DNA from 3 places in the Sporolactobacillus sp. BBK16-2 genome. Region 3 is predicted to be linked to each of the others. Evidence: predicted binding sites of a transcription regulator. Region 3 holds the regulator's gene; each other region holds the start of a gene.
The links. Region 3 encodes LexA, which represses DNA repair genes until DNA is damaged. Its sites were predicted from a motif close to CGAACATATGTTCG; they were not measured.

Region 1 (10,641 bases), 600 kb from region 3:
GACGAGACCGGTCGCCCGCCAACGATTTATTATGTCTTGCCTTATTTTTCTTCAGCTGCTGCTTTCGGCTTGCTGTTTTCAACAAGGAAATCAACTGCTTTACGTAGTTGAAGATCACCCTTAATGAAATCGGTGCCGCCCATTGCTGCTTTAATCTGATCAGCACTGATCTTGTATTGTTCAGCCATCTTCTTCAGTTCTTCTTCAACTTCTTCGTCCGTTGCTTCGATTGATTCCGCTTTGGCAATGGCTTCAAGTGTCAGATTGGCACGTACACGTTTTTCTGCATCGTCCTTCATCTGATCGCGAAGTGCGTCTTTGTCATTACCGGAAAACGAAGTATACATATCGAGCGTCATGCCTTGACCCTTCAGACGCTGTTCGAATTCCTTAAGGATATTGTCCTGTTCATTGGAAATCATAATTTCAGGAATATCAATTTCAGCATTTTCGGCAGCTTGTTGAACAACGCTGTCACGTTTGCTGTTCACTGCATCTGCTTCTTTATGCTCTTTTTCATGATTCTTGATTTTTTCCTTCAGTGCGGCAAGCGTTTCAACTTCTTCATCGACATCTTTGGCGAATTCATCGTCAAGTTCAGGCAATTGTTTCTGCTTGATTTCATGAACGGTCACTTTGAAGGTCGCTTCTTTGCCTTTCAATTCTTCAGCGTGATAATCTTCCGGGAAGGTTACAACAACATCTTTTTCCGCGCCGGCTTTAACACCGATCAGTTGGTCTTCAAAACCTGGGATAAAAGATCCGGAGCCGATTTCGAGCGAATAGTTTTCTGCTTTTCCGCCTTCAAATTGCTTTCCGTCGACATAGCCGTCAAAATCAATAACAACTGTATCGCCTTTTTCTACTTCACCGTCTTCTTTAACAACGAGTTCTGCATAGCGTTCTTGAAGATGCTTGATTTCGTGGTCAACGTCTTCGTCGGTCACTTCTGCGCTTTTTTCCTCAACTTCAAGCCCTTTGTAGTCGCCGAGCTTTACTTCAGGCTTAACCGTTACGTCTGCCTTAAGCACTAATTTCTTGCCTTTGCCGATTTCTTCGACATCAACTTGCGGCTTGTCTACAGGTTCGATACCCGTTTTGTCAATCGCTTCAGAATATGCGTCTGGAAGGACAAAATCAATGGCGTCCTCATAAAGAGCTTCTACACCGAACCGTTGTTCAAAGAGCACACGCGGTACTCTGCCCTTACGGAACCCGGGTACATTAACTTTCTTAACTACCTTTTTGAAGGCTTTATCCAATGCTTGGTTAAAACTTTCGGCATCCACTTCAAAAGTCAGAGTGCCGACATTGCCTTCTTTTTTTTCCCATTTTGCTTCTACAGTCATTTATTTTTTACCTCCAACATCTATCTTCATGCTTTTTCAGCATATTGGCTTTCTGCCTGAATTGCGCGCAAACATCCGCCATTTGTTATGCCGACTCGAGAGCGCCGCAAGCAGTGCTCTTCAGCAAAGCAATGACAACCCTGTTATTATAACATAAGAGTTTCCTATGAAAAACTTATTTGTAACAAATTATCGACATAAGTGCCCGTTTCAATACCTTAGGACCAAATGCCATGCGCCTCCGCCTCGCGCAGTAATTGCTCAGCCAGCTGATAGTCATCATCATTCACTTGAAAACGTTCAAGCACCCTGCTTATCTCACGTTTTGATTCTGCAGCCATTGCACGTATGCAGAACAACGCTGCCCAAACCTTTGACGAATCCGGTCTGAGCGGCTTCGGATAGAGATTCATAGTAAACGTCCGTTCCATTTCAACCGCCAGATCCGCAAGTGTTGGATTATCCGAATCCATTTCCATCCTGATTTCTTTTTCGATTTGATCGGCAAACTTCTTATGAAGAAATTCTTCGCTCTCCAATTTAGCTTTATAAATGTGTCCAAACTTTCGAACCGAAATCTCCTTTGCAAGATCGCCTTCTTTAATCGCGCAGAGAAGCATTGTCTTTATTTCAGAGTGCTGCTTCTCATCAAGAAGAAATCGTTTGATTTCCGGAAGGTGAGATGCTCTTAATTGGTTTGCCAAATTATGAAGCAGCAGCATCTGATTTTTTGAATCTGCTTTTTCAAGTGCTGGCCAATCCACCGATTGTACTTCATCATGTTCCGAGTACTCCCGATTTGGCTCATCTTCCACCTGATCGCCCAAATCATCATTGCTCCATTCAGGTTCATGAAGACGAATTTGACAGAATTTCTTCATGTGACGAAGAAATTCCTTAAGTTCCGGAGGAATCGGTCTCTTTTTGCTCACGGCCATAATTTTATGGAGTGCAGTTGTATAATCTTTACGTTCAATAAGAATCGTCAAGTAGAGACGAAACACGTCATAATAGTAAGGTGTATTCTCTTCCAGCAGCATAATGACCGCTTCTTCTGCTTCACGGTAATCGCCAAGTTCAACGGAGCACACAGCCCATCCGTACAGTGCACGAATGTCATGGATGTCTTGATCAAGCAATTCCCCAAACAGCTCGCGCGCATTGCCGTATTTTTTCTCTTCAACCAGTGACATCGCCTTACTGAGCAAATGATCCTCCAAATTAGGAAACATGATCAGCTTATTATTGTCGCCGTTTCGCTTACCTTTATTTTTCATCTTGCCCGTCCCGCTTCCATTACCTTTTTTTTAGAATATCAGTTTCCTTTCAGCTTAGCAATGAGTAACTTGGAAGCGATCCGTCTCTTTTCATTCAAATGAAAATGCCCATGCACCTTTTCGGAATACCGGCACTCGGGAACCATCTTCCATTATTCCATCAATATCGAGTTCACCTGACCCAACCATGAAGTCTTCATGGATCAAACTGTCATTGACGCCTGCCTTATCCAAGCCTTCTTCGTCTAAGTCATTTCCGCCTTCGATACAGGTTGGATATGCCTTCCCAAGAGCTAAATGACAGGATGCATTTTCATCAAATAGTGTATTGTAAAACACGAGCCCCGACTCAGATACCGGGGAGTGATGCGGTACAAGTGCAACCTCGCCGAGACGCCGCGCATTCGGATCTGAATCCAGCAAATGCTTCAGTGCTTCTTCACCTTTTTCTGCCTTGAAATCAACAACTTCGCCATCTTTAAAAGTCAATGAAAAATGATCAATGACACGTCCATCAGCATTCAGCGGCATTGTGCTGGAAACCGTGCCGTTTACGCCTCGCTTATCAGGCAGGGTAAAAACCTCTTCAGTTGGAATATTAGCATTAAAAGGAATTCCTGATGTTGAAGGACCTGAACCGCCGCTCCAAATATGTCCGACCGGCAAGTTGATGGTCAGGTCAGTACCCGGTGCATGATAGATCAATTGTTTGAACCTTTTGCTGTTCATAAAATCGCTCGCCTTATGTATGGTTTCATTATGAGTATCCCATGCAGCAATAGGATCGTCATTTCCGCTCACTCTGCTGATGCGAAGAATTTCTTCCATTAGAAGTGTCTGTGCTTCCGCCAGCGCTTTATCAGGGAAAACCTTTTTTGCCCATGCCTTTGTCGGATAAGCGATGATTGACCACTGTGTCTCATCCTTCATAATGCATGCCATATATGATTTGAGTCCGTTGCTGGTCGCTTTCATAAATGCGCCGACACGCGCTCCGTCCATTTGATCCAGCAAATCGGGATTTGGTCCGTAAATATGCAATACCGCATAGTTATCCTTAACCGCTGAATTCTGCGCAACGAATTTCCATTCAGGAATTTGTTTCAGGGCCTCTTCCGGTGCATATTCCAAACGAAGACGTTCGATTTCGTCATCACCCCACCGCAATGTCACGTCTTTTGCGCCCGCTTTATATGCTTCTTCAGCCACAAGATGTGCAAATGGAGCTGCTTCAATCGGACAAGTAAGATAAAGTCCTTGCCCCGGTTGCAGATTAACACCTGTTTTAATTGCCAATTTCGCAAATTTTTCTAATGCTTCCTTGAATTGATCCATGTCATTACCTCCGCTTCTATTGTTTTATTATAGCGAACTTGCCGCGTATGGAAAACATTGGACACTAAAGGTGGCCAGTACAGCATGACAAGAACGTATATTCGTGTATAATAATCGTAAGGAATCTTGCTGTACCGCAATAGAAAACAAATGATTACGGAAAGGGAAGGCAAGGTATGAAAAATAATAAACTGACAAACGGATCGAACATGCGCTGGGAATCAAGCCGCATGATGCTGCCCGAGCATGTACAAGCGCTCCGCGAATTAGCACGTGAAGAGTCAAAAAGAGAACGTCCTTACTTAGATGAACAGAGACTCGAGGAGATCGAGCAGATTGTTCGTGAAGCAGCTCTCACCAAAAAGTCAGTGAATATCGACTCCTTTCATAACGGAGTCATTCAAAAGATCCCCCAATGCCACTTATCGATTGATGAAAATAAGCGATGTCTTCATATCAGCGATCAATGGGGTATGCTCCATAACATATCTCCTCGTGATATCATCGACATTCGGTTCAACTAAAAAAACCGGCATACATGAATTGCCGGTTTAAACAGACATTCAATTGTTGCGGTCGCGGTGACGCATCATTCGCAAATGGAGCGGAATGACCAGCCAATATACGAGTACGAAGACAATGAGCGAGCCAATGCCGCTCCATCCTTTATCTCTAAAATAGCCGACCCATTCAATGCCCCAGTAGGAAAGCATTGAAATCATTGTGAACAGAACAACCATAAGCCATCTATTCTTCTCCGTTCTAAAATTCGAGAAGATAACGGCTAATGAAGAAGGAATAAAAGAAAAAGCCATGAAGTCGCCCAAGCCTGTAATATGTGCACTGCCTACATCGTAGAAATCGAGCACATTCCCGGTGATCGTATCCAGCATCCATGTAATGAACCCGAATACACCATAGGTCAAATAAATTTCTCTCCACGTCAATTGCTTTTTTTTCATAAAAAGCGCAAACAAAAGGAGCAAAATTGAAAGTGTAATTGGAAACCATGAACCTTTAGATGTTAAATCCAGATTTTTCACAATCGTATTCATTTTGTTTTCTCCTCAGCAAGGATCTGCACGATTCACTTACGATTAAAGAATAGTATTTCCGTAATGAAAGGTTTCAATTCACATCAATGGATTTGTTATACTTAGAACAAGGTGAGGTGATTCCATGTGCGGTCGATTTACGCTGATTGCGCCCTATGAATACATTGTTCATCGTTTTCAAATACAACATGCTGCTGAAAAAGAAGACTATACAGCTAATTATAATATTGCACCTGGTCAAAAGATTCTTTCTGTTGTTAAAGGGAGTAAAGGAAACCGCATGGGCTATCTTCACTGGGGGTTGATTCCATCCTGGGCGATGGATGACAAAATCGGCTATAAGCTGATTAACGCTCGAGCCGAGAGCCTCTTGCAGAAGCCAAGCTTTCGAGAGCCTTTTCTCAGAAAGCGCTGCCTTATTATCGCCGATTCGTTCTATGAATGGGACCATCATGCTTCAAAGCAAAGAATTCCCTACCGGTTTACCATGAAGTCCAACGAACTCTTTGCTATGGCGGGCTTATGGGATTCATGGACGACAAAGGACCATCAATTGGTTTACAGTTGCACAATTATTACTACAGAAGCAAATGCATTAATGCAACCCATTCATGACCGTATGCCGGTTATTTTAACCAAAGAGGACGAAGACAAATGGCTGAACCCCGATACGGAAACAAAAGAACTGATGCGCATGCTTAAGCCCTTCGATCCTGAACACATGCAATCCTATGAAGTCTCGCAAGATGTAAATGCAGTGCGCAACAATGCGCCTTACCTTATCAAGAAGATGTAAGGCTACATCGGTAAATGGGCATCCGCTCAATCACGAAAACCCATCTCTTCATATAATAAATTATCAAGTGATGAGGAGGTGTCTGCCATGGGTTGCGAAACGAGCGGATGGGGCTATGGCAACGGTTTTGCGCTGCTGATTGTTCTATTTATCTTGCTTGTCATCATCGGTGCTGCTTATTGCTATTGATTCTGAAACGCCGCCCTGGCTTTACCTGTAAACTCTTTCTTTAGAGCTGCCACATGAACTAAGCCGTCTTTTAGAACTATGTGACACATACAAGTCAAAAAAAATCCGCCGTTCATCTTGAGCGGGCGGACTTTTTGATCTTGTTATTTAGTATTAAAGAGATGCCTTGTAAATAGCAAGTACATCCTCACGATTTAATTTCTTGAACTGACCAAATATACCTCTGGCCATCGCGCGATCTGCAAGCAGGTCCAGTTTGCTGTCATCAATTTCGTAATCTGCTAGCCTGCTTGGTGCACCGATCTTCGACCAGAACGAACGCAGTGACTCAATACCCTCAAGTGCAACCTCGCGATCCGTCTTACCTTCCGATTGAACATGGAAAACACGCTCAGCCATCTGTTTGAAACGGCCGACATTGACATCAAGATTATGTTTCATCCAATTTGGAAATAAAATAGCTAATCCGCCGCCATGAGGGATGTCATACACTGCAGAAACAGCATGCTCCAAATTGTGTGAAGCCCAATCTCCATTGAATCCCATCGAGACCATACCGTTCAGTGCCATCGTCCCGCAGTAAAGGATCGTTTCGCGAAGATCATAATTTTCAAGATCATCGACAAGTTTCGGAGCAGCCTCTATAACGGTTTGAAGGATGGATTCGCACAGCCTGTCTTGCAGCGGCGTATGTTCTGTCGGATGAAAATAATGTTCAAAGACATGTGCCATCATATCCACCATGCCATAAATTGTTTGATTTTTAGGCACAGAAAAGGTAAACGTCGGATCCAAGATTGAGAAAGCCGGATACGAATTGGCACAGCTCCACCCATACTTTTCATGTGTTTCCCAGTTAGTAATCACTGAGCTAGGATTCATTTCCGATCCCGTTGCGGCCAATGTTAGGACTGTACCAAACGGCAGTGCATCTGTAGGCAGTTTCTTACGGGTAATAAATTGCCATGGGTCACCGTCAAACTTTGCACCAACAGCAATCGCTTTGGTACAATCAATGACGCTCCCGCCGCCGACAGCAAGCAGAAATTCAATTCCATTATCTGCGCATAGAGCAATTCCCTTCTTAACCGTGGAAAGCCGTGGATTCGGTTCTACACCTTGCAGCTCATAAACCTCCGCATCAATTCCATTCAAGATGTCCTTGACTTGGTCATATAAACCTGAGCGTTTAATGCTGCCTCCGCCATAAACAAGCAAAACGCGCGTTCCGTATTTAGGCAGCTCGTCCTTTAATTTTTCCAGTTGACCCTTACCAAAGATCAATTTCGTCGGATTGTGAAAAATAAAGTTATCCATGATTCTACCGCCTCACTGTTCAATGTACACACGAAGAAATGTGCAGTTACGTTTCTATTATATACGCAAAACTGATCGAATCGCACCATGGAAGCCCATGCTTTGAGCTAAGATTACTTCAACTTTACAGTTACATCGACCGATCCGTCCATTGAACTGAGAGCAGAAACATCGGAGGTTATTTTTCCGAGAGGTATACCTGGGGAGTCCATCTTCGGCTGATTACCTTTGCTAACCGGTGTCGGGCCGAAGAAAACGCAGAAGGAATTTCCTTCCGGCCATAGTCCGACTTCGCCAACATCAAATTGATCTGTTTTCTTGCCTTCAGAAGGAATGGATTTTGGAATTTCACCATAGTATTCACCTTCACCCCAACGGCTGGCTTTGATTTTCATTGGCATCGTCTTGATTAGCGCCTGTGCCGAGGGGTTGTCATAGAGATCCATTTCAAACGTTTTGCCGTCAATAGTCACAATGGCCGTTTTTCCACTCCGTTTTTGGGTTGTACTAGTGCTGGTGTCACTTTTCGCCGATACCGTTGAATGCTCCGTATCCGATTTTGGACTCGAGGAAGTGTTTGATCCGCATGCAGAAAGGAGCAAAAAAAATAAGAGCATTGCTATGGCTAACTGCTTCATGAAAAAGTCTCCTTCATTCTGACTTTAACATTAATTATAACAGTAAATTTTTTATTGACTAAATATTCTGCTTATATGTGATTTAAAGTCATCATCCTGTCACAATTTTTCAAACATCCGTACCCTGATTTTTGAATTCTTGTTCCCAAAGGCGGATAATGATTGTACAAAATAGTGACAATTAATGAACATAAGCTTAAGGATGTGTTTCTGCTTGTTTTTGACCAACTATCGATTTCTCCAATGGAGTATTGCAATCAGTGTCGCCGTATTCGTTATTTGCTTTGCCATTATCGCTACGCTCGGCTTTACACCGCTGTATTATTTTGATGTCCGGCATTTAAATATTGCCGAACAAACCGGCATCGGCAATGCACGTATTGCTGAAAATTATAATTACACGATTTTATATTTGTTAAATCCGTTTTCACAGTCATTTGACCTTCCCTCACTTGCCTCTTCGACTGGCGGGCGCATTCATTTTCAGGATGTGAAAAGAATTTTTACGGCAATCGAAGTCCTGTTTGTTTTATCGGCAGTCATCAGTGCCATCGGTATCAGAAAGAATATAAGATATCGCGACTATTCTTTTTTAAAGCCGGCGGCTATCGTGCTCACTTTATTTACCATCATACCGCTGCTCATGTTCGCTATCGATTTCAATCGTACATTCATCATGTTCCATAAACTATTTTTTAGGAACAATTATTGGATTTTCGATCCAAGTACAGACCCGATCATTAACATCCTTCCGGAAACATTCTTTCTACACGCAGCCCTGCTTATTCTTGGTATTATCGCGATTTGCATTACGGCAATGGTTTTAATCAATCGAAGACTGGCAGTAAACAGCTAAATCTTTGGATCTGATCGCTGTTTCAGCACGAAATCCCACTTCTCCATTTTCCATTGACACGGATCGGATACGTACTTATTCTTCGTCTCATGTCCCAGAGCGACAGCCGCTCATGTTTCAAATTCCTCAAAAAAGGAATAAGAATAAAGAGCACGACATCAAGGAGGCATTTTTTTATATGGATTTAGGCTTGGAAGATAAAGTAGTACTTGTTACCGGCGCCAACAATGGAATGGGACTTGCGATTTCAAAAGCTTTTCTAGATGAGGGAGCAAAGGTAGCGGGAGGGGACTTAAGTGGTGAACACTTAAAGGACCTTGAACCTGCAGATTCGATCTACCCCATAATTGCTGACCTAAGCACAAAGGAAGGCACTGAAAAACTTGTTCAGGAATGTGTTGATCATTTTGGCAAGATTGATATTCTGGTGAACAATGTTGGTATTGCGAACTATAAAAGCAGCTTTCTGGATTTGACTGACGACGATTGGAATCGAACGCTGCAGACAAACCTGTATGCGATGATTCGAACCTCACGAGCCGCGTTGCCGCACTTGAAAAAGCAGAGCCATTCGGCGATTATTTCAATCGGTTCTGAAAGCGGACATGTTCCGGATGAATTCGCTATCGACTACAGTGTCAGTAAAGCAGGTGTGATCAATCTGACAAGTGCTTTAGCTCATGAATTCGGCAATGACGGCATCCGTGTAAATTGTGTCTCACCCGGACCAACGCGAACAAACATGTGGGAGCAGCCTGGCGGGATGATTGATATGCTTGCCGAAAAATTTTCAATGGACGGCGAGGATGCAGTTAAGCATTTTGCTGCAAATGTTCGTCAAATACCGCGCGGCGAGATTGGAAAGCCGGATGAAATTGCGCAGACAGTACTTTTTCTTGCATCAGAAAAAGCATCGTATGTTAATGGCGCTGAATTTGCCGTTAATGGCGGCTCAGTAAGATATCACTAACACACAAAAATCAATTAAAAGAAACGTTCTGAATCTTGTTGATGGATAAAGAAGAACCGGGAAACGAATCAATCATTCGATTCCCGGTTCTTTTCCGGAACATATTCGCATGATCAGCCAGACAAACCGTTTCGATATTTATAGGTCAACAGATCATTCAAAACCGCAATCTGCTCTAATATATTTTTACCGATGTTCGTCTCGCGTACCTTTTTTCTTCGCAGTTCACGATCCACAAGTCGGCGAACGGAGAGCACATCCGTTCCATTTTCCAGGACATCCTCCTTAGAATGAAACCGTTGATGCGCCACGAGCTGCATACCATAGGAATTGTATAAGAGTGTATAGCCTGCAATGCCCGTTTTCGACTGATATGCCTTTGAAAATCCGCCGTCAATGACAATCATTTTGCCGTTCGCTTTAATCGGATTCTCTCCATTAATTTCTTCTACCGGCGTGTGTCCGTTAATGATGTGTCCTTCTTCAGCATCCAGATCAAATTCTGTGAGCATTCGGCGACATATTTCCTCTTTTTCACGAAGCTTGTAATATGGGTTTTTCTGTTCTGCATGAGTTTCCTTATCCTTAATAAAATAGCGTTCGAAGGTCGTCATATCCTTCTTTCCGAATAAAGATGAATTTTCTCCGGTCCATAGATACCAAACCATATCCGTCGCAAAGTCATCGGTTTCCGGACGGTGTGCACAGCTGTACCGCAGATAATATTCAAATACATCGAGAAGCTGCTTTCCCGAATAATCCTTGCCCTTAATGACCATATGCTTCATACTTCCGTCTTCATTAAGCGGCAGGCAGCCATGAATCAGCAAATTACCATTGTATTTTAAATAGAGACTGC
Region 2 (10,641 bases), 310 kb from region 3:
TTGGTGAAGGGACAGCCATTTTAGCCGGTGACGGTTTATTAACCGCAGCCTTTCAATTGATCGCAAACGATCAAATTATTGATGAAAAGACAAAAAATATGCTTGTTTATCTGCTTGCAAAGGCTGCCGGACCTGAAGGAATGGTTGGCGGTCAGGAAGACGATCTCGAAGCAGAGGATAAAAAGCTTAATCTAAATGAACTCATGTCCATTCACAGAAGAAAAACAGGACAACTCATACGTTTTCCGGTAGAAGCCGCAGCTGTGATTGCAAAAGTTAACGAATCGGAAAAACAGGCACTCATCCGCTATTCGGAACACCTTGGACTCGCCTTTCAGATCGGCGATGACATTCTTGATATTATTGGTGATGAAAAAGCGCTTGGGAAGCCGATTGGCAGTGATGTCGCCAACCATAAAAACACATATGTCAGCCTTCTCGGTATGAATGGTGCTAAGGAAAAGCTCGAGCATGAAGTAAATGCTTCACTTGCTGAATTAAGAGAAATAGAGCTCAAGAATGGTTTGCTTTCCGATCTTGCAAGCTATTTGCTTCATCGTACCTATTGACATCAATACGACAATGTTTGAGCCAATGTCGAATTTATGATAAACTTAAGCGTAATAAATTGATGGTGCAGTATTCTAGTCACTCTACTTTACTTGAAGACGGGGCTAAAAATCCGTCAAAGGGCACATCGATGAAGTTCCTGGTACCGGCTTAAGGCGCCCAGCTTTGGGCTCGTGCTGGGAGTAAAGGGCGTAGGGCGATCCGCAACGGCATGTGGGCGAAGACCCTGCGCCCGTGGAGACACGTACGTTGTTTGCTTGAAATGGCAATGACTATGTGGAAAACCTGTTTCGTAAAGCGAACAGCGTAGCCTGCCTTGAGTGGGAAAGAGGGGATGGTCGGCGCATAACTTTGAACTACTTGGCCGGTACGAGAAGGGGCGCCTTCCTGAAATCAATTCTGCAAAAGAGGCTAGAGTAAAGTTTCAAGAGTGCTTGAGGAAATCTCCTAGACTGTCTGCAAATCTGCAGCATTTGAAAAGGATTATAGTGCGGTCTGAGTGGCGTTCCAGTTCGGTGCGCGGCGACGACATCGGCCGAGTTTTAATAGGAAACTGCCTGCTTGGCAACAACAGGTAACTCGGCGGGAAAACCTACTGGACCTAAGCCGCAATGTTTACTTTTCAAATGACCTCGCTACATAATTCAGACCAAATAGAAATAAGATATTTTTTAAGGATGTGAAACGTCCGTTCTGCGATCGATTGAATGAGGATGGAATACTCATGAAAAACGAGCTTAAAAAAGCATTAAAATGGGCGGTGCCTTTAGCTGTTATCACGTTTGTGCTAGCGGCTATTTTTTCAATTGTATCAACTGCGGTACTCAGTAATGCCAACGTAATTAGTGGAACTATTGTCGTTCTTGTCATTATTCTTATTGCTCTCTTTTTTGATATAATCGGTGTTGCTTCTACAGCTTCCAGCGAAGCACCTTTTCATGCAATAGCATCAAAGGGGATGAAAGGTGCAAAATATTCGGTTTGGCTGACAAAAAATGCTGACCGTGTTAATACATTTTGCACCGATGTTATTGGCGATGCAAGTGCAATAATCAGCGGTACAGCTGCGTCAGTCGTTGTAGTAGAAATGATGGCGCTGCTCGTTTACAATAAAAGCGGGGTTGTTGAATATGTCATATCCGTGATCGTGACAAGTTGTGTCGCAGCTCTGACTGTTTTTGTGAAGGCACTGGGCAAGGGATTTGCAATTAAAAATTCAACGAAAATCATTTATAAAGTCGGATATGTCATGTATTTTGCTGAAGATCATCTGCATATTCCGATACTTATGATTCTTGATACGAAGAAAAAAAAGAGCAAGAAGAGAAAATCGGCAAAAAAGGATGTGTGACATTCATGGATGTTTCAAAAATTAAGAATCCAAAACTTCTTAAAAAAATGTCCGTCAATCAGATGAACGATCTCGCCGGCGATATTCGCTCTTTTCTTATCAAAAAGCTGTCAAAAACCGGAGGACATCTTGCGCCGAATCTTGGCGTGGTTGAGTTAACGCTTGCACTTCATAAAGTATTTAACAGTCCAAAAGATAAATTAGTTTGGGACGTCGGCCACCAATCCTATGTGCATAAGATCTTAACAGGAAGAGGAGACCGTTTTGACTCGCTAAGACAATATAAAGGTCTGTGCGGATTTCCAAAACGCAGTGAGAGTGAGCATGATGTTTGGGAAGCAGGACATAGTTCGACATCTCTTTCTGCTGCACTTGGCATGGCGGTTGCGCGCGACCTGAAACACGAAAACTTTGAAGTCGTTGCAGTTATTGGCGACGGTGCATTAACAGGCGGGATGGCGCTTGAGGCGCTGAACGATATTGGACATCAGAACAGGAATATGATCATTATTCTGAACGATAATGAGATGTCGATAGCACCTAATGTCGGTGCACTTCATAACATGCTGAATCGGATTCGCTCGGCGAATAAATATAATAAGGCGAAAGAAGATCTTGAGTATCTTATGAAGAAGATTCCCGCGTTTGGCGGCAAGATTGCTTCTGTTGCTGAGCGTTTAAAAGATCGGCTGAAATATTTGCTCGTATCCGGAGTGTTCTTTGAAGAATTGGGGATTACTTATCTCGGTCCGGTTGACGGACATAATTTGAATGCACTCATGGATAGTTTCAACTATGCAAGAAAGAAAAAAGGTCCGGTCATTATTCATGTTTTGACCCAAAAGGGCAAAGGCTACAAGCCTGCAGAATTAGACGAAATCGGCACATGGCATGGGACCGGCCCATATAAAATAGAATCGGGAGCATTTATCAAACCGATTGCGGAAGCTCCGGCGTACAGCAAGGTCGTCAATGACACCTTGCAGGAGCTTGCCCGTGCAGATGAACGAATTGTTGTTATTTCTCCCGCTATGGTTGTCGGCTCGAAACTTGAGGGCTTTGGTAAAGAATTCCCTGATCGGTTGTTTGATGTAGGCATCGCCGAGCAGCATGCGGCAACTTTTGCTGCCGGCTTAGCAACACAGAAAATGAAACCTGTATTAGCTATCTACTCAACATTTATGCAACGTGCCTATGATCAGATTTTACATGATATTTGCAGGCAAGACTTGAATGTTGTGATTGCTGTGGATCGTGCCGGCTTGGTCGGCGCTGATGGAGAAACGCATCAAGGTATTTTTGATATCGGCTTTTTGCGCAGCTTGCCTAATTTAACCATTATGATGGGCAAGGATGAGAATGAACTGAGAAACATGGTTTACACGGCAATGAACTATAATCAAGGGCCAATTGCTCTTCGTTACCCACGAGGAAACGGTATTGGGGTCGCGATGAACGAACCTTTACATGAGATTCCAATCGGTACTTGGGAAATAATGCGCAACGGGTGCGACGCAACAGTGCTGGCGTTCGGACCGATGCTGCAGACGGCATTAACTGCAGCTAAGCAGCTTGAGGCGGATGGTATTCAAGTACAAGTTGTAAATGCGCGGTTTATAAAGCCGCTTGACACTCAGATGCTGTCTGAGCTTGCTGAGAATGGCGGACCGATTTTAACTGTTGAGGAAGGCATACTTGCCGGAGGATTCGGTTCAAGCATATTGGAATATTTCCATGATCAAGGCTTTTACGATTTAGTCATTGAACGAATGGGCATTGATGATTGTTTTGTTGAGCATGGCAGCGTTAACGAATTATTACACGAACTAGGGTTAACCAGTGAGCAGATCAGCATTCGAGTGAAACAAATAATAAAGGATCAGACGAGAACAAATAGAATTAGGAAGGTCATTACTTCATGAAAGATCGGGAACGGATCGACGTCCTTCTTGTTAAAAAAGGATTGTTTGAATCGCGGGAGAAGGCACAACGAGCAGTTATGGCAGGCATGGTTTATCACGGCGATTTGCGAATTGATAAACCGGGCAGCAAAGTTGACAGTACACTTGAGTTAAACATTAAAGGTAATCCGCTTCCATATGTTGGGCGCGGCGGACTGAAACTTGAAAAAGCGCTTAAGGTGTTTGATTTGGATCTCAATGGAGTTCTAATGCTCGACATCGGGGCATCAACAGGCGGTTTCACAGACTGTGCACTCCAAAATGGTGCAAAAAAAGTCTATGCACTTGATGTCGGATATAATCAATTAGCTTGGAAATTACGCAGTGATCCGCGTGTTATTGTTATGGAAAAAACAAATTTTCGTTATTGCACTCCTGAAAATTTTCAAGAAGGTCTTCCGGAATTCGCATCGATTGATGTATCATTTATCTCGTTGAAAAAAATTCTGCCTCCATTAGTCGATATTTTGAAGCAAAATGGAGAAGTCGTTGCACTGATCAAACCGCAATTTGAGGCGGGGAGAGATGAGGTTGGAAAAAAAGGGATTGTCCATGATCCGAAAGTGCATTTATCGGTTGTGAATGAGATCCTTCAATTCGCACTCGATTGCGGCTTTTCACTGCTTGACCTCAGTTATTCGCCAATTACAGGAGGAGATGGAAATATAGAATTTTTGGCCCATCTCCGCTCGAATAAAGGGCAAGCTGTCAATTTGCTGCAGGAATCGCCCGAGGAAGTTGTCCGCTTGGCTCACCAGAATTTTAACCACAAAGATAATAAGGCATAAACCTGATAATGGGTATGCTTTGTTATCTTTTTTATATGATCTCCAAAATTTTACGCTAATATATTGACGGTTTGAGTTGAACAAGAGACAATAGATGTGAGAACGAGTGTTCGAATCAGAGGGGTGAATCCTTGATGTTAGCAGAACTTCAAATCATAAATTTTGCAATTATAGACAAACTTAATGTGTCGTTCGATAATGGATTGACAGTGTTTACCGGAGAAACAGGTGCCGGAAAGTCGATTATTATTGACGCCATTGCATTACTTGCAGGCGGACGCGGGTCAGCAGAATATGTGCGGCATGGTACGCAAAAAGCAGAACTTGAGGCGTTGTTTGATATAGAGGGTCAGGAAGCTGTTTCACACTTGCTTGATCAATTAGGAATGGATCAGACAGACGGGCAGCTCATTATAAGAAGAGAAATTTCTCGAACGGGAAAAAGCGTCTGCCGAATAAATGGCAAGCTGGTCACCTTATCCATTCTTCAGCAATTTGGGGAACGACTCGTTGATATTCATGGTCAGCATGAGCATCAGCGGCTTTTGGATGTCTCCAATCATATTAGCTTTGTTGATCAATATGGTGGCGCAGTAATCTCTAAACTTAAGCATGCTTATTCTGATGACTATAAACATGTTGCAAAACTTGCGGAAGAGTGCAGTAAATACAATCGTGACGAGAAAGAAATTGCTCAGAGAATCGATCTGCTTCAATATCAAATCGGCGAAATCCAATCGGCAGAGTTAAAATCCGGTGAAGAAGAACGAATTCTTGAAGAAAAAAGAAAATTAATGAATTTCGAAAAGGTGTTCCACGCATTAGAAGTAAGCTATCAGGCGTTAGGCGGAGAAAATGCCGGATTGGATATGCTTCGACTTGCTTCGGGCAGTTTGGATTCAATTCGGGACTTGGATCCGGAGCTTGCTCATTTTTCCGAATCGGTATCCAATTGCTATTATCTTTTGGAAGAACAGACCTCAACGATCCGATCATATTTAGAACAAATGGAATACAATCCGAAACGTCTGGATGAGATCGAGACGCGATTGAATGAAATTCATTTTTTAAAAAGAAAGTATGGCAACACCGTTGAAGAGATTTTGAGTTATTTTGAACAAATAAAAAAAGAACTTAACGAACTAAATTCACGAGATCAAAATTTTGATGCGCTGAATGAAGAGTTGAAAGCCGCTCTAAGCTCGCTTAGAGAAAAGGCAGTGCAATTATCGACAGCAAGAAAAAAAACGAGCGGAAGACTTGCTCAGGCTGTTAACCGCGAATTTAAAGACTTGTGCATGGAGCACGCATTAATTGAAATCCATATTAAGATGAACAACAGTCTTGAGTCTTTTGCAGGATTTGATGTGAACGGAATTGATCAGGTTTCTTTTTATATAACAACCAATCCGGGAGAACCGTTCAAGCCGTTGGCAAAAATTGCTTCTGGCGGTGAATTATCCCGAATTATGCTGGCACTTAAAACCGTATTCAAGAAAATTATCGGCTCGGTTACCATAATATTTGATGAAGTCGATACAGGCGTCAGCGGAAAGGCTGCACAAGCAATGGCTGAAAAGATCAGCAGCTTGGCCCAGAATGCACAAGTTTTCTGTATCACTCATTTGCCGCAGGTGGCGGCGATGGCAGATCGTCATGTTCTGATTGAAAAATATATGACCAAAGATCATCGGACCGGTACTCATGTGAAAAAGCTGAGTGACACGGATAAGGTTCGTGAAATCAGCAGGATGATTTCAGGACCGGAGATGACTGACCTTTCTCGCCAACATGCCCAAGAATTGATTCGGATGGCGGATAAGGTCAAGCAATAAAAAAGGTTGGGATACTCATCCTTTACTGGAATTAATCGTTTTGTCGGATAGCTCATAATTCTTCTTTGCTCAGGCAACTTTAATAAATGCACAAAACAAGGTGCGGGTTCGGAGCGAGGAGAGTGAGTTATGACAAATAGGAAAAAAATGGGCATTGTGATCGCGATTATTCTGCTCAGTTGTTTAATCATTAGTTCAGGTGTCAAAACAGAGCAATTTGTTTTCCATGCATGGCAGAGTGCAGGATCAATAAATTCTGAGCACTTTCAGTCGGATACTCAACTGACAAGTGGATCGCCGATCACGATGCTGGTCAAAAAGAAAAAAGTTCGTGCTATTCGTAGATCTAAGGAAATGAGAAATGCGATTGCCGTATCGAACCATACGGCATTGCCCGCCAATGTATCTGATAAAGACATACGGTTGATACCAGGCGGGCAGTCTATAGGCGTACAGCTCAGCACCAAGGGAGTGCTTGTTGTCGGTTATCATCTTGTTACAACAACAGGCGGTGAGGAGTCTCCTGGAGAATCAGCAGGCATTCGAGTCGGTGATGTCATTACAAAAATAAATGGTAAATCAATGCAGTCCATCACAGATGTGCGTCGGCTGATGAGGGCTGCTAAAAGCGGGGATCAGCTTCAAGTCACTTTAATTCGCCAACGAACGATGGTGAAGAAGCATTTGATACCGATCATGGATGCACAAAATCGTCACTGTCAAATGGGGCTTTTCATTCGAGACTCCGCCTCAGGAATCGGCACGATGACCTTTTACGACCCGAATACCGGTTCATATGGCGCGCTTGGACACGTGATCTCTGATCGGGATACAGGGCAGCCGATTATGGTTAAAGACGGACGAATTGTCCGCTCGATTGTCCAGGCTATTGATCGGGGCAGAGAAGGAAAACCTGGAGAAAAGATTGCTTTCTTTCCGGAAAATGCGGTCAGCATCGGATCCGTTTCCAAAAATACTCCATTTGGCATTTTCGGAAAAATGGAGAAAAATTACATGATGCGTTCGGAAATGATGAACGCAGCGCTTCCGATTGCAAAGGCAGAACAAGTCAAGGAAGGACCGGCAAAAATTCTTACAGTCCTTAACGGTAATAAGGTCGAAGCTTTTGACATTCGAATTCTGAATTCAATCCCGCAAAAGCATCCGGCTACAAAAGGTTTAGTCATAAAAATTACCGATCCGAGATTGCTTAAAGCAACCGGCGGTATTATTCAAGGAATGAGCGGGAGTCCGATCATTCAAAATGGAAAATTAGTCGGCGCTGTCACACATGTTTTTGTCAATGATCCGACAAGCGGTTATGGTGTGCATATCGAATGGATGATTGACGAAACAAATGTGAATCATGGTCATCAAGTAATACGTAAAGAGATGGCAAGCTAATCATAAAAAAGTATTCGACAATCGCTTGTCATTATTTGTTGAAAAAGTGCGAAATGAGTAGCATAGCCTGCTTTCAGAAAGAAAATGCAAGAAAAAAATAGATTGAAGTGAAAAAGAATAAAAAGGAAACTCTTCCCTCTTGTCGAAAAGGATACATATAGAAATTCGACAAGGGGGATTTTGTGTTGCAAAAGATTAAAGTTTGCTTAACTGACGATAACCAAGAATTAATTATGTTGATTACTGAATACTTAAAAACTCAAGATGACATTGAAGTTATTGGCACTGCGAGCAATGGTCAGGATTGTCTTGAAATGCTGAAAACCATTTCACCCGACGTCCTTTTATTAGATATTATCATGCCGCATCTTGACGGAATTGGAGTTCTAGAACGTATTCATTCGGATTCTGAACTTTCGAAACCAGGTATAATTATGCTCACGGCGTTTGGTCAAGAAGATGTCACGAAGAAGGCTGTAGATTTAGGTGTATCTTATTTTATCCTTAAGCCATTTGATATGGAGAATCTAGCCAATCATATTCGTCAAGTTGCCGGGAAAAAAGCACTCAATCCAGTTTTTTCGCCGCAAACGAGCACGCTCCAACGCCCCTCTGCATCAGATAAAAAACACGATCTTAATGCCAGCATTACCGACATTATTCACGAAATCGGAGTACCTGCGCATATAAAGGGTTATATGTATCTTCGCGAAGCCATTTCGATGGTTTACCATGATATCGAGCTTCTGGGCTCAATTACGAAAGTCCTCTATCCTGATATTGCCAAAAAATATAAAACAACGCCAAGTCGCGTTGAAAGAGCGATTCGTCATGCAATTGAAGTTGCTTGGAGCAGGGGAAATGTTGAATCCATTTCAAAGCTGTTCGGCTACACAGTATCTATGTCTAAAGCAAAACCGACAAACAGCGAGTTCATCGCCATGGTCGCCGATAAATTGAGGATCGAAAACCGTGCCGAAGAATCCATGCGGATTTTGTGAAGTAAAGGATTATTTTAGAATTCTAAAAGTCAATGTAAAGCACTTCATTTGTTTAATTTACAAGTGGAGTGCTTTATTTTGTTTTTAAACTAATGATGGTGAATGTAAATAAAAGTGTGGTATGAGTCCGTGGACATTTCTTAAGGAGGATAATTATAATGTTTTATTCAAATGCAACCATTTTAATTTGCTGAATCGTGTGGCTAATTAATGACTCTTAAATTGTTTGAAAAGAAAATGAGACAAGAAATTAATTTTTATGGTATAGTTTACTTTGTCAAAAAAATTGCTAACCGTTTTCATTTTGTGACGTACATAGAAGTCAACTGTTGAAAACAAACATGATCAATAGGCACACGTTTGCTTTCATTTGATCATTGTGAAGCTTTGGAAGGTGTGGAAGATTTGACAGGTCTCATGATTTCGCTTATTCCGGCACTCCTTTGGGGAACGCTTCCGCTTGTCAGCGCAAAAGTGGGAGGAACACCGCATCATCAGGTGTTTGGAATGACGATCGGTGCATTATTTTTTTCAATTGCTCTTTTTTTCTTTATGCCGCCGCAGCTCAATGCTACGGTCATTACGGTGAGTCTGTTATCAGGACTTTTTTGGGCTGTTGGACAATTTTATCAGTTTGCGGCAATGAAAATTCTCGGTGTCTCGAAAACGATGCCACTTTCTACTGGAATGCAGCTTGCGGGAGCAGCATTATGTGGAATTTTTATTTTCCATGAATGGGATAGCGCTTTTCGAATGATAATAGGTATATCTGCATTAATGCTGATTGTTATTGGTGTTTTGCTCACATCGAGAGAGCGGCGGTCCAAAGGGCAGTACATTAATTCAATGTTTAAAGGACTTGTGTTTCTAGTTATATCTACCCTTGGGTATATATCTTATCTCGTCATTCTCCGCTCGTTTCAGATTGATGGATGGTCGGCAATACTTCCTCAATCAATTGGTATGATTATCGGGGCGGTCATTCTGTCAGGCAAAAAAGTGAAAATGCTTCACAATCGGCACACCGCATTTAATATTATTTCAGGATTGATGTGGGCCGGAGGCAATCTTGCCCTTCTTATTGCCACAAAGCTAGAAGGGGTCGCCATCAGTTTTTCAATGTCACAAATTGGAACGGTGCTTTCTACATTAGGCGGGATCTTTATTCTCGGTGAAAAAAAGTCAAGAAATCAGATGGTACTTCTACTTATAGGATGTGCTATGATCATTTTTGGCGGCGTTCTTTTAGGAATGACAAAAAATTAAATCACTTGGAGAGTTAAATTGATTTCAATTTTTTAGCTGTTAGGCCATGACATGAGTGGAAATGAATGATAAAATATAACTAAGCTTTTTGAAGAATCTTGTCATCTGAAGAGATGAAAACGGTTCTTTAAAGATATTGCAGGTCAATATATTATTGGATCCTGTTCAATTCAAATATTAAGCAAATGAATGGAGCGAGTAGAAAAATGGAAAAAACGTATGTAGTCACTGATGAAACGGGTATTCACGCACGTCCGGCAACCGTGCTTGTAAGTGAAGCAAGCAAGTTTGAATCGAATATCAACATCGAATATAATGGCAAGAAAGCCAACCTGAAGAGTATTATGGGTGTTATGGCTCTTGGCATTATGCAAGGTGCAGAATTCAAAATTGTTACGGACGGCTCAGACGCTGACGAAGCATCTGCTGCAATCGGCAATGTTATTTCAGCTCAGGGCATTGGTA
Region 3 (10,641 bases):
TCCTCCAAGAATTCCCGGCTCGCGATGGTGCATACCTCTCATTCCATTGTACAGGTGGGTAACTTGTGTTGCCCCTGCATCAATCGCCCGAATAACATCCTCATCAATACCGTTCGTATGACCGATTGACGCGACAACCTTTTGTTTTTTTAAATGACGGATAAAATCTAATCCGCCTTTAACTTCTGGCGCCATCGTTACTTCCTTAATACGGTCCCCACAGAGTTGCTGCCAATGGTCGAATAAATCACAGTCTGGTTCAAGAATATACTCTTCAGGCTGTGCTCCGGTCTTTTCCTTATTAATAAACGGACCTTCCAAATGAATTCCGATGATTTCCGCTTCTCCACGTTTCTGATGACCGATCAATTCACCAGCATTGACTAAGGCTTTTTCTATTAGAGGAACTGACTGCGTGATCGTTGTCGCTAAAAATGATGTTGTCCCTTCTTTAGCAAGAGCAGTAGCTATCGTACTCAATGCCTCGGGAGTTGCATCCATTGTATCTGCACCGTTTGCACCATGAATGTGCATATCAATCATGCCCGGTAAACACTTGTAAGTTGAAGGAAATTGCAATGTCCGGTCCGCCGTCTGATTTTCATTTGATCCAATACTGACAATTTTGTCCTTATCGATCAGAAGACTGCTTTTTTCTAACCATTCATTTTGACTGTAAATAGAACATCCTTCAATTTTAGTCGTCATACGATCGCTTCCTTTTTTCTTTTATTTTATCACTCATTAGAATTACTTGTCTAGACATCTATACGTTAAAAATTATTTTCATTGCTTTCTTAAATCACGATCTTTTCTGTCATTGTTCATTCGCATAAACGAGGGATCCTTCTTCTTCTCAATCATCTCTCTTTGTGTGGATAGTGGATAGCGTGACTAAAGGCTTTGATCATTAGTTTAACCCCTCGTTTTTATAGGTGTCCTCCGAAGCCCGTATATTTCCGCTCTGAAAAAGCTCTGAGACTAATTCCACCAAATAAATATAGCGCTTTCATAATTATTCATAAGCATTACATCAGTATAAACTGCCATTCCATTCAAAAATAAACACTTAATAATGTCCTGATGAACCGAAGTAGCTGCATGGACAAATGCAACTTGAATTGTCCAATGTTCTCACATTTCGTGCACAGAAATAAAAATCAACCTGTGCCATTTTAAAATAAATCGGCAAATATGCTTTTGCAGCAATTGAACCGATCCCAATAACACTTACTTTGAGCATTGAACACCCCCCTGACTGAAATTTATTAGTACTCACTTTTTTCTATTGTAAAAACCCCCATGAATAGCTAATTCATAGGGGTTCATTACTCATTTCATTTGATGATTGATCGCTTTCATCATCTGATTAATCTTCTTTTGCGACGGTTGCTGACCCATTTGAGCCATCATGACACGCAACATGTTTTCATTAATCGGCGGATTCTTTTTTAGGTAATTCATCATATATCTACGGGCGATTAAAAAGCCGAGGATCAATCCGGCTGCTAGGCAAATCACGCCCACGAGTATGTATAACCAGAGCATGCGTCTGCTTCCTCCTTGTGTCAAATGTCCATAGTTCAGTTTACACTATCACGCGAATTCAGGTCAACCTCATACCCATGAAACATAGCCTTTTCCGCACATTTTCGGCTGGAAGACAAAAAAAAGAAAGCGTGTTCTTATAAATTAAGAAATGCTTTCTTCTGAAGGAGGATGAAAAATGGCCATTAATGATAAATAATCATTAATGGAATAGAACTTTGCAATCACAAATTAAAAAGCAAAAAGGAAAAGACAATTGTAGCAGTACATTGTCAAATCATTCCCTTTGTTATATAACAGTATATCACAAAACACTTTTTTTGCCAATTCTGCGGCTAAGATTTTTAACGATTCTTTAATTGATTATCTGTTATCGGGATAATCAACTTTTGATTCGGAACAATATGATTTCGAACTAGACCATTATTGTCTTTAACCCAGGTAACAAATGCATGTTTCGTGAGCTTAGGATTATTAGCATGGTATGTTGTAGCAATTGACCACAACGAGTCACCGGATTTCACTGTAATTTTGACATAATTATTCTGATCGGCAGCAACCGTATTTGTTAAAGTAAAGAAAAGAATGACTGTCATAATACAAAATAATACAATAAATGAAATTCCCTTTGTTTTATTATGTGCATGAGTATTCATCTTGTTTTACCTCCGCTAGGAATATTTGTTCTCAAGAACGCTTGTTCGTTTGTTTTCTTCATTTTAATACGAACGTACATTTGTGTCAATGCTTATTTTAGAACAAATGTTTGCATCTGAATTTCCCAGATGATATACTATTGACAAGATAAGGAAAAGGAGAAGTATCATGAAACTCTCAACTCGGCAGCAATCTATACTCGATTTTATTAAGCATGAAGTTGCGATTAAAGGATATCCGCCATCGGTCCGCGAAATATGTGACGCTGTGGGGTTAGCATCCAGCTCAACGGTACACGGTCATCTTGAAAGGCTTGAGAAAAAAGGGTTTATTAGGCGTGATCCTACAAAACCTAGAGCAATTGAAGTGCTCGATCATGATGGAGACATCTATACAGAAAAGACAGTAAGTGTTCCTGTAATCGGTAAAGTAACGGCAGGACTTCCTATTAGTGCTGTTGAAAATATTGAAGAATATTTCCCTGTTCCAAGTTCAATGGTCGAGGATGAAGATGCATTTATTCTCAATGTCTCCGGTGAAAGTATGGTTAATGCCGGCATTCTTGATGGTGACAAAGTCATCGTCCGTCAGCAGCGGACTGCAGAGAACGGTGAAATTGTCGTTGCTATGACCGATGAGGACGAAGCTACGGTTAAACGTTTTTTTAAAGAAAACAATCATATAAGGCTCCAACCGGAAAATCCTTCAATGGATCCCATCTTGCTTGATAATTGTGTCATTCTTGGTAAAGTAATTGGTGTTTTCCGTTCGATTAAGTGATCTCAACTGCCAAGTGTATGAATGATTCTGAAGCCTTAGGGTACGAAAGAACATCTGTTCCTTCGTGCCCTTTTTCAATTGATTATTGAAGTATTCACAATTAGAAATGGCGAATTCGTATACATGACCCACTGAGTCGGTTAAAATGAAGAAAAGCACAAGGAGGGATAAATCTATGAACGATTTCCTGAAGAAAAGTTTTCTCATAGGGCTCGGCGCGACCATCACCAGCAAAGATAAGGCAGAAAAATTTCTGAATGACCTGTCAAAAAGCGGCGGTGCAGCAGCAGATGAAGCAAAATCGCTTCTAGAATCTTTCAATGAAAAAGGGAAAGAAAACACGGACAAGTGGCGCGCAGAGTTTCACAAAGACATTGTTGATGCAATTAAGGATCTCGGCTTTGTATCACAGGAAGAGTACGGGAGTCTTAAAGAAAAAGTGACGCTTTTAGAAGCTGAACTCACAGAATTAAGGCAAAAAGTATCTAAGAGAGAAAGCAGCGAAGACTAACCTGCACACTAGGTGAATGCTATGATTGGAAAACATATACGCCATATTAAAAGATATCAAGAAATTGTTTCCGTTCTCGTAAAATATGGCTTTGGCTATATTGTTAAAGATGTCGGTCTATTTCATTTACTTTCATTACCGAAACAGATTGCATCAGACTTCTCTGGAAATGGGAATGATCAGAAGTCTCTTGGACAGCGTATCCGTTTAATGCTTGAAGAATTAGGACCAACCTTTATTAAGCTTGGCCAGCTGCTCAGCCTGAGAACTGACATTTTACCAGAGCAAATTGCAGAGGCAATGCGCGGACTCCAGGATCGTGTCACTCCGATCGATGCCCAATCCGTCAAACAGATCATTCAACAAGAATTCGGTAAACCAGTTGCTGAAGTTTTTGCTCAATTTGATGAACAATGTATTGCCGCTGCCTCCATTGCTCAAGCACATCATGCAAAGTTAAAATCCGGCGAAGAAGTTGCTGTTAAGATACGGCGTCCGGATATTGAATACGTGGTGGAGAACGATATTGAAATTCTATGGGATCTTGCTTCTCTCGTTGAGAAACGCTATGAATGGGCTAGGACATATCAAATTATCGATTTGGTTGAAGAATTTTCACTGGCAATCCGCAGCGAACTTGATTACGCTATGGAGGCGCGAACAACTGAAAAACTGTTTGATTTTTTCAAGAATGATGTGAATGTGATCATTCCCAAAATCTATCGAGATTATTCGACAGCTAAAGTGCTTACCCTTGACTATGTTCATGGGTATAAATATGAAGAATTGATTAAGAGTCCGCCAAAAGATGTGTCCAACAAAATTATCTGTGAACGGCTTGTCCGGTCATTTCTTGATCAAGCCTTAATCTGTGGCATCTTTCATGGCGATCCGCATCCTGGCAACCTTTTTTTCTTCCCCGATAATAAAATCGGGTATATTGATTTTGGACAAGTTGGACATTTAAACGAATCGATGAAGCGCGACTTCGGCAATTTAATTATCGGTCTGATGAAAGGAAATACCGAACTGCTTTTCCGCACTATTTCCACGATGACCGTCATGCCGGATGACTTGAATGAGCGTCAGTTGAAAGACGATTTGGAAACTCTGCGCGAGAAATATTATCGTCTGCCATTTAAAGAAGTTCACATCGGCAAAGTCATTTCTGATGTTTTCGCTGTTACCAAAAAGCATCATATCGGTATACCCAAAAATTACACGCTCCTTGGCAAGGCCCTAATCACTCTGGAAGGCTTGATCACCACTCTGGATCACGACACGAACATTCTCGAGCTTGCGGAACCTTATGGGCATCGTCTGTTAATAAGAAGACTTGATCCTACTGAACTTTCAAAAAAGTTATTGATGAATGGTTACGATGTTGTTGAAAACAGTATGCGTCTGCCTTCCCTTTTACGAAAAACCTTAACGCATTTATATAAAGGCAAAACACGTGTCGAAATGAAACTGCCGCAACTGGAAGTTCTGCTGGCCAAACTGGATCGCGCCGCAAACCGGATTTCGTTCAGTATTATGCTGCTCTCACTCAGTATCATTTTGGCAAGCATTATTCTTGGCGAAACGTTCGGGTCGCGTTCATTAATCACAAATGTGCCCATTATCGGCATTGCAGTAACCATTGTGCTTTTCATGTTTATGATCGTTCTTTTGTCAATTTTTCGTTCCGGCCGTTTCTAAGTGCTTCTGTTCCATAAATTGATCATTTGAGCGTTCTTCTAGAGTATCTGCCGGTACAAAAAATAAATAGTAGAAAGCGGATAATATGGTCACGGCACCGACAATCAAAAATAGAGATTCAACAGACAAATAAACCGGAAAAGATAATGTGATCAATCCAAGTGTCAGTGATTGAGAAAGCATTAAAATCGGCGTACTCCAGCTTTCCACTCTCCCCATCATTTTTGGATTCACCAGATGCGGCATCCATCCGCCGATCGCAACATTGACCAAAGGAATCAACAGGGTTGCAAGAAAGATCATAATTAAAAACATATATACAGTCGGCACGTATCCTGCGCCGATCATAAACACACCGCTGACAAGCAATCCGGCAATGATCATCGAACGAAAGCGGCATTTTCCTGCACACAAGGCGGCAATGAGACTTCCAATTAAAATACCTAATCCTGCAATTACTCCGGTCCACACGGAAAATAACTCGTAAGAATCGGGAACAAGCTTATATTTCAAAATAAAAATGAGCATAACGCTGCATCCGCCATTAATGATACCGAAAATTGCAAAACTGGCAACGAGCGAAGTCAGCAGTTTATCTTTAATGATATAATGCATACCCTGATTAAAATCGGAAATAATTGAGCGGAATTTTGTTTTCTGCCAATCGTGGACACCATTAGGCAAACGAACGTCGCTTTTAATATAAGGGTGACGAATCAATAGTGCTGACAGAACAAAAGATAGCGCATCAATAACAATCGCTCCCTGCAGACCAAGATTCCAATAGACAAGTGCTCCAAGCCCATTTCCGAAAATCATAAAAACACTGCTCACCATTTGATTGAGACCTGCAGCAACTGCGTAATCCCCTTTTCTTAAGATCCCTTGTAGAATTGCTTGTTCAGCAGGAGCAAAAAATTTTGCGACAGCAGCGCGCAAAAAGATAATTGGGAAAATTAAACTAAATTGGCCGAGCATCACCACGGCAAACAAAACAATCGACAAAAGAGCACTGAGCCAATCACAATTTGATGCGATTTTTTGCCGATCCATTCGATCCGCGGCAACACCGACAAGCCAAAAAACAAGAAGTGACGGAAGTGAAAACATCAACTCATTCAATGAGGCTAGATAAGGCTGATGACTGAATCGATCAAGGAAGAAGAAAACGAGAGCTGTCATGCCTATGACACTCCCAAGCTGTGATGTAACAGATGCAGCAAACAACATTGAATAAGTCTTGTTTTTAAAAATAGCCAACACAGATTTCATTAGATTCCACTCATTTCCAAGTCATTTATTAACTCCATGAACAAATGATAAAATAAATGATTAGAAAAAGATTCAATCTGATGTTGGGTTTCCGTTCAGACCTCCGTCGGATTTTACCTCAGCCTTGATGGATAGATGAAACAAACGTGAACCGATTGACGGGTCAAACTTCGCTGCCAATCGATTCAATTTATTTTGAGCTATAATTACACTTTTTAAATCATTCTGCTTGTCTCCAAGCATACGGCTGCATTCCTCATAAATAAGTTTGATTTTTTGATTATCAATCCCTTTTCCAGCAAGAAAAAGTGTACCCGCTCTACCGTATTGCGGCACAACAGTGACCCAATCAGCATCTTTTTGATTGGAAATCATTCGGCAAACGCTCTTCTTTGTGAGGTCTGCGACAACAAGCAGTACATCCTGCCATTCAGCCGAAATACTTTTTACTCCGTGCTCAAGTCGAGAAAGCATTGCTTGATTAATGACATAGGGTTGCGAATTAAATGGCATATCGTTCTTTACCCTATTTAAAAGGGCCGCACTTCCTGTGCAAGCGATAAATTGCCTTTTTGAAATTCGAAGGAAACTCGGTTTATTTCCTAAACACCGCTTTATTTTTCCCTTCTCAATGACTTCCACCAAAGTACCATCACTTACAGCAGATATCCATTGATCAGTAGCAATAATTGAAACAAAACTCATAATTACCCCTCTTCTCGCTTCCTTTTATTATAGGGTCTTTAAAAAATTTTAAAAAGTGGGTTCAACTAAAATTGTTTCAATGGATATGAGCAGATAAATTTGCATTTTTCGCCAAAAGTCATAAAATGTACCCATAAGGTTCAGTTTGTTGTCACATTTATATAAATAGAACTCTTGAAAAATGATGTAAATCATGGTTCAAGAAAACAGCTTGATTCTGAGGAGGAACCCATTATGGGAAAAGTAAAAGCTAGTGAGGCAGTAGTAAAGCTTTTAGAAAACTGGGGTATCGATCATATTTATGGAATCCCAGGCGATTCAATCGATTCGATGGTTGAAGCGTTGCGTAAAGAGGAAAGCAAAATCAAATTTTATACCGTGCGTCACGAAGAAGTTGCGTCATTGGCAGCTGCAGCATATTCTAAGCTCACCGGAAAAATCGGTGTTTCACTTGCTATCGGCGGCCCTGGAGCCATTCACCTGCTGAATGGCATGTATGACGCAAAAATGGATCATGTGCCGATGCTGGTTCTGGTCGGACATATCCCTGCACGTTTAACCGGTACCGATTATTTTCAAGAAGTTGATACGGTTGAATTATTCAAAGATGTCGCTGTATATAACAAGAAGATTACCAGTGCGGAAAGCTTCCCGGCAGTTGTCAACCAAGCTATTCGTACGGCTTACCAGGAACGCGGCGTGGCTGTATTGTCAATCCCGGACGATATTGCAATGGGTGAAATTTCGGATAACGCTCCGCAGCTCTCTACTGTATTTGAAAAGAAGATACCCGGACTCGTTCAGAACGATTTGAATGATGCCGTAGCATTAATCAACAGCGCAAACAATCCCGTTATTTTAGCAGGAGTTGGTGCAAAAAGTGCAAAGAAAGAATTAAAGGCCTTTGCTGAACGCATTTCCGCTCCAGTTGCCGTGACACTGCCGGGTAAAGGTGCCCTTTCCGATAGTCATCCGAACTTTATTGGAAATATCGGCAAAATTGGTACTAAACCAGCATATGAAGCGATGAAGAGTTCCGATCTGCTGATTATGATCGGAACGGATTATCCATATGCAGCTTATCTGCCGGAAGGCGCGAAATGTGTTCAAATTGATATTGATCCAATTAAGATCGGCAAACGTTATTCTGTAAATGTTGGTGTTGTTGGCGATGCGGCTGAAGCCCTTGCCTATTTAAATGAGCATGTTACTCCTGTTGATGATCGTCCGTTCTTGAAAACCTGCCAAAGCAAGATGGCCACATGGTGGAAGTGGATGGATGAGGATCAAGAGAAGAAACAAACACCGATTGCTCCTGAAGCACTTATGTCAGCGATTGAATCGATTTCAGAGGATGACACCATCTATTCTGTGGATGTCGGTACGTCAACTGTTTGGTCAACACGTTATCTCAAAGTCTCAGAAAAGCAGGATTTCATTGTGTCAGCATGGCTGGGAACAATGGGTTGCGGTCTTCCCGGCGCAATTGCTGCTAAACAAGCATTCCCTGATCGTCAAGCGATTGCGATCAGCGGAGACGGTGCATTCGCTATGGTTATGCAGGACTTTGCCACTGCTGTTCACTACAAACTGCCAATTATCGTTATTGTTCTTAACAACAAGCAACTGGCATTCATTAAATATGAACAACAATCTGCCGGTCAGCTAAAATATGCTGTTGACTTTGGAGATATTGACTACGCTAAATTTGCTGAGGCATGCGGCGGAAAAGGTTTCCGTGTTGAGAAGTACGACGACCTCAAGCCTGCGCTCGAACAAGCAAAAGCTTCAAATGTTCCGGTCATTTTAGATGTAGCCGTCGATGTTGATGCTGCTCCGCTTCCAGGAAAAATTGTTATGGACGAAGCAAAAGGCTATGCTCGTTTCACTGCTAAGTCGATTGCTGAAAATCATAAATTAGAAAAAATGCCTCCAATGAAAACTGTTGTACGGAGATTCTTATAATCATTTGAGAGCAAAAAACGTTTGTTTGGGAATTAGCCCAAACAAACGTTTTTTTTATATTAAATCAGTATTTAATGATTTTCTCAGATAAACGTGAAAAAAGATCTGCCACTTATAAACGGCAGATCCTTTATTGTGCAAACATTTATTTTTTTACAACGGCATGTCCGCCGAATTCATTGCGCAAAGCAGCAACTACTTTTCCCGAAAATGTATCGCTCTCAAGTGAACGATAACGCATGAGCAGCGAAAGCGCGATGACCGGAGTTGGCACTTGCATATCCAGTGCAGTCTCCAACGTCCATTTTCCCTCACCTGAAGATGCCATGACACCGCTCAATTTTTCTAGATTCCCGTCTTTCGAAAAGGCATCCTCGAGAAGTTCAACCAGCCAACTGCGAATGACAGAACCATGGTTCCATACTTTTGCGACAGCTTGATTATCATAGTCAAAGTCGCTCTTTTGCAGAACTTCGAAACCCTCTGCTAATGATTGCATCATACCGTATTCGACGCCATTGTGCACCATTTTCAAGAAGTGGCCACTGCCTGCCTTACCCGTATAAAGATATCCGTCCTCGACCGAAAGTGATTTGAATAGTGGCTCCAAATAACTAAAAGTCTGTTTATCTCCGCCAACCATGACACATGCGCCATGACGCGCACCGCTCATGCCACCAGAGGTACCGACATCCATAAATGACACACCTTTTTCCTTGCACAGCTCATAACGTCGAACAGAATCGGTATATCGAGAGTTTCCTCCATCAAGGATTATATCTCCCTTATCAAGCTGCGGCAGCAGACTTAAAAGGGTCTGCTCGGTAGGAACTCCAGCTGGAACCATCATCCAAAACACACGTGGTTTCTCAAGTGCGCCAACAAGCGCATCAAGCGAAGTAAATCCATCAATGCCTTTCGATTCCTGCGCTTTCGTTACCGCTTCTTTTGACAGGTCAAAAGCCTTCACTTCAAAACCATGCTCAGACATATTCATGGCAAGATTATAACCCATCTTTCCTAAACCAATTAAACCGATTTGCAATTCAATCACCTAATTTATCAATTATTTAAGTCGCTCCAATCTTAGTTTAACCCATACAAGCGGCTTATCCAAATCAATTTTTTTATGAAACAAATTTATTTTCTAAGTACAGGCAAAATATTTCACATCCAAAAAGCAATCTGCTACGATTTTCTTGTTACATTCCAAAGGAGGGTTTTCGATGAAAACATACCCGCTTTCACTCTGGACTTTGGTGATTGGCGCATTTGCAATCGGAATGACTGAATTTGTAATCATGGGCTTACTTCCCAATGTTGCACAAGACCTCCATGTCTCCACCGCAGCTGCAGGTCAGCTGATTACCGGATATGCAGTCAGTGTTGCTATAGGCGGCCCAATTATTGTCATCGCAACCTATAAGATGGCAAGAAAAAATGTGCTTATGCTCCTCATGGCCATTTTCAGTATTGGGAACTTCTTTGCCTCTATCTCAATT

Region 1: a site for LexA is predicted at 4,052-4,065, ahead of AC6F33_RS11295 (YolD-like family protein). Genes of this name have one in related genera too.
Region 2: a site for LexA is predicted at 4,770-4,783, ahead of recN (DNA repair protein RecN). Genes of this name have one in related genera too.

What each region holds. Positions count from the first base shown of each region.
Region 1 is NZ_CM187611.1:2,248,313-2,258,953, forward strand. It holds gene tig (trigger factor) at 42-1,349, opposite strand; gene AC6F33_RS11285 (tetratricopeptide repeat protein) at 1,568-2,626, opposite strand; gene AC6F33_RS11290 (aminopeptidase) at 2,717-3,961, opposite strand; gene AC6F33_RS11295 (YolD-like family protein) at 4,138-4,485, shown strand; gene AC6F33_RS11300 (hypothetical protein) at 4,525-5,016, opposite strand; gene AC6F33_RS11305 (SOS response-associated peptidase) at 5,141-5,812, shown strand; gene AC6F33_RS11310 (YjcZ family sporulation protein) at 5,900-6,001, shown strand; gene AC6F33_RS11315 (iron-containing alcohol dehydrogenase) at 6,155-7,318, opposite strand; gene AC6F33_RS11320 (cyclophilin-like fold protein) at 7,432-7,956, opposite strand; gene AC6F33_RS11325 (TIGR01906 family membrane protein) at 8,171-8,812, shown strand; gene AC6F33_RS11330 (SDR family NAD(P)-dependent oxidoreductase) at 8,991-9,782, shown strand; gene AC6F33_RS11335 (fructose-1,6-bisphosphatase) at 9,896-10,641, opposite strand, start outside.
Region 2 is NZ_CM187611.1:1,962,788-1,973,428, reverse strand. It holds gene AC6F33_RS09860 (polyprenyl synthetase family protein) at 1-569, shown strand, start outside; gene AC6F33_RS09855 (hypothetical protein) at 1,295-1,921, shown strand; gene dxs (1-deoxy-D-xylulose-5-phosphate synthase) at 1,927-3,843, shown strand; gene AC6F33_RS09845 (TlyA family RNA methyltransferase) at 3,840-4,670, shown strand; gene recN (DNA repair protein RecN) at 4,805-6,505, shown strand; gene spoIVB (SpoIVB peptidase) at 6,635-7,909, shown strand; gene spo0A (sporulation transcription factor Spo0A) at 8,095-8,910, shown strand; gene AC6F33_RS09825 (GRP family sugar transporter) at 9,307-10,176, shown strand; gene AC6F33_RS09820 (phosphocarrier protein HPr) at 10,383-10,641, shown strand, end outside.
Region 3 is NZ_CM187611.1:1,652,052-1,662,692, reverse strand. It holds gene nagA (N-acetylglucosamine-6-phosphate deacetylase) at 1-708, opposite strand, end outside; gene AC6F33_RS08330 (hypothetical protein) at 1,070-1,243, opposite strand; gene AC6F33_RS08325 (YneF family protein) at 1,333-1,548, opposite strand; gene yneA (cell division suppressor protein YneA) at 1,893-2,204, opposite strand; gene lexA (transcriptional repressor LexA) at 2,374-2,985, shown strand; gene AC6F33_RS08310 (phasin family protein) at 3,161-3,496, shown strand; gene AC6F33_RS08305 (ABC1 kinase family protein) at 3,518-5,197, shown strand; gene AC6F33_RS08300 (MFS transporter) at 5,171-6,469, opposite strand; gene AC6F33_RS08295 (hypothetical protein) at 6,542-7,174, opposite strand; gene AC6F33_RS08290 (pyruvate oxidase) at 7,409-9,139, shown strand; gene gnd (phosphogluconate dehydrogenase (NAD(+)-dependent, decarboxylating)) at 9,285-10,184, opposite strand; gene AC6F33_RS08280 (MFS transporter) at 10,366-10,641, shown strand, end outside.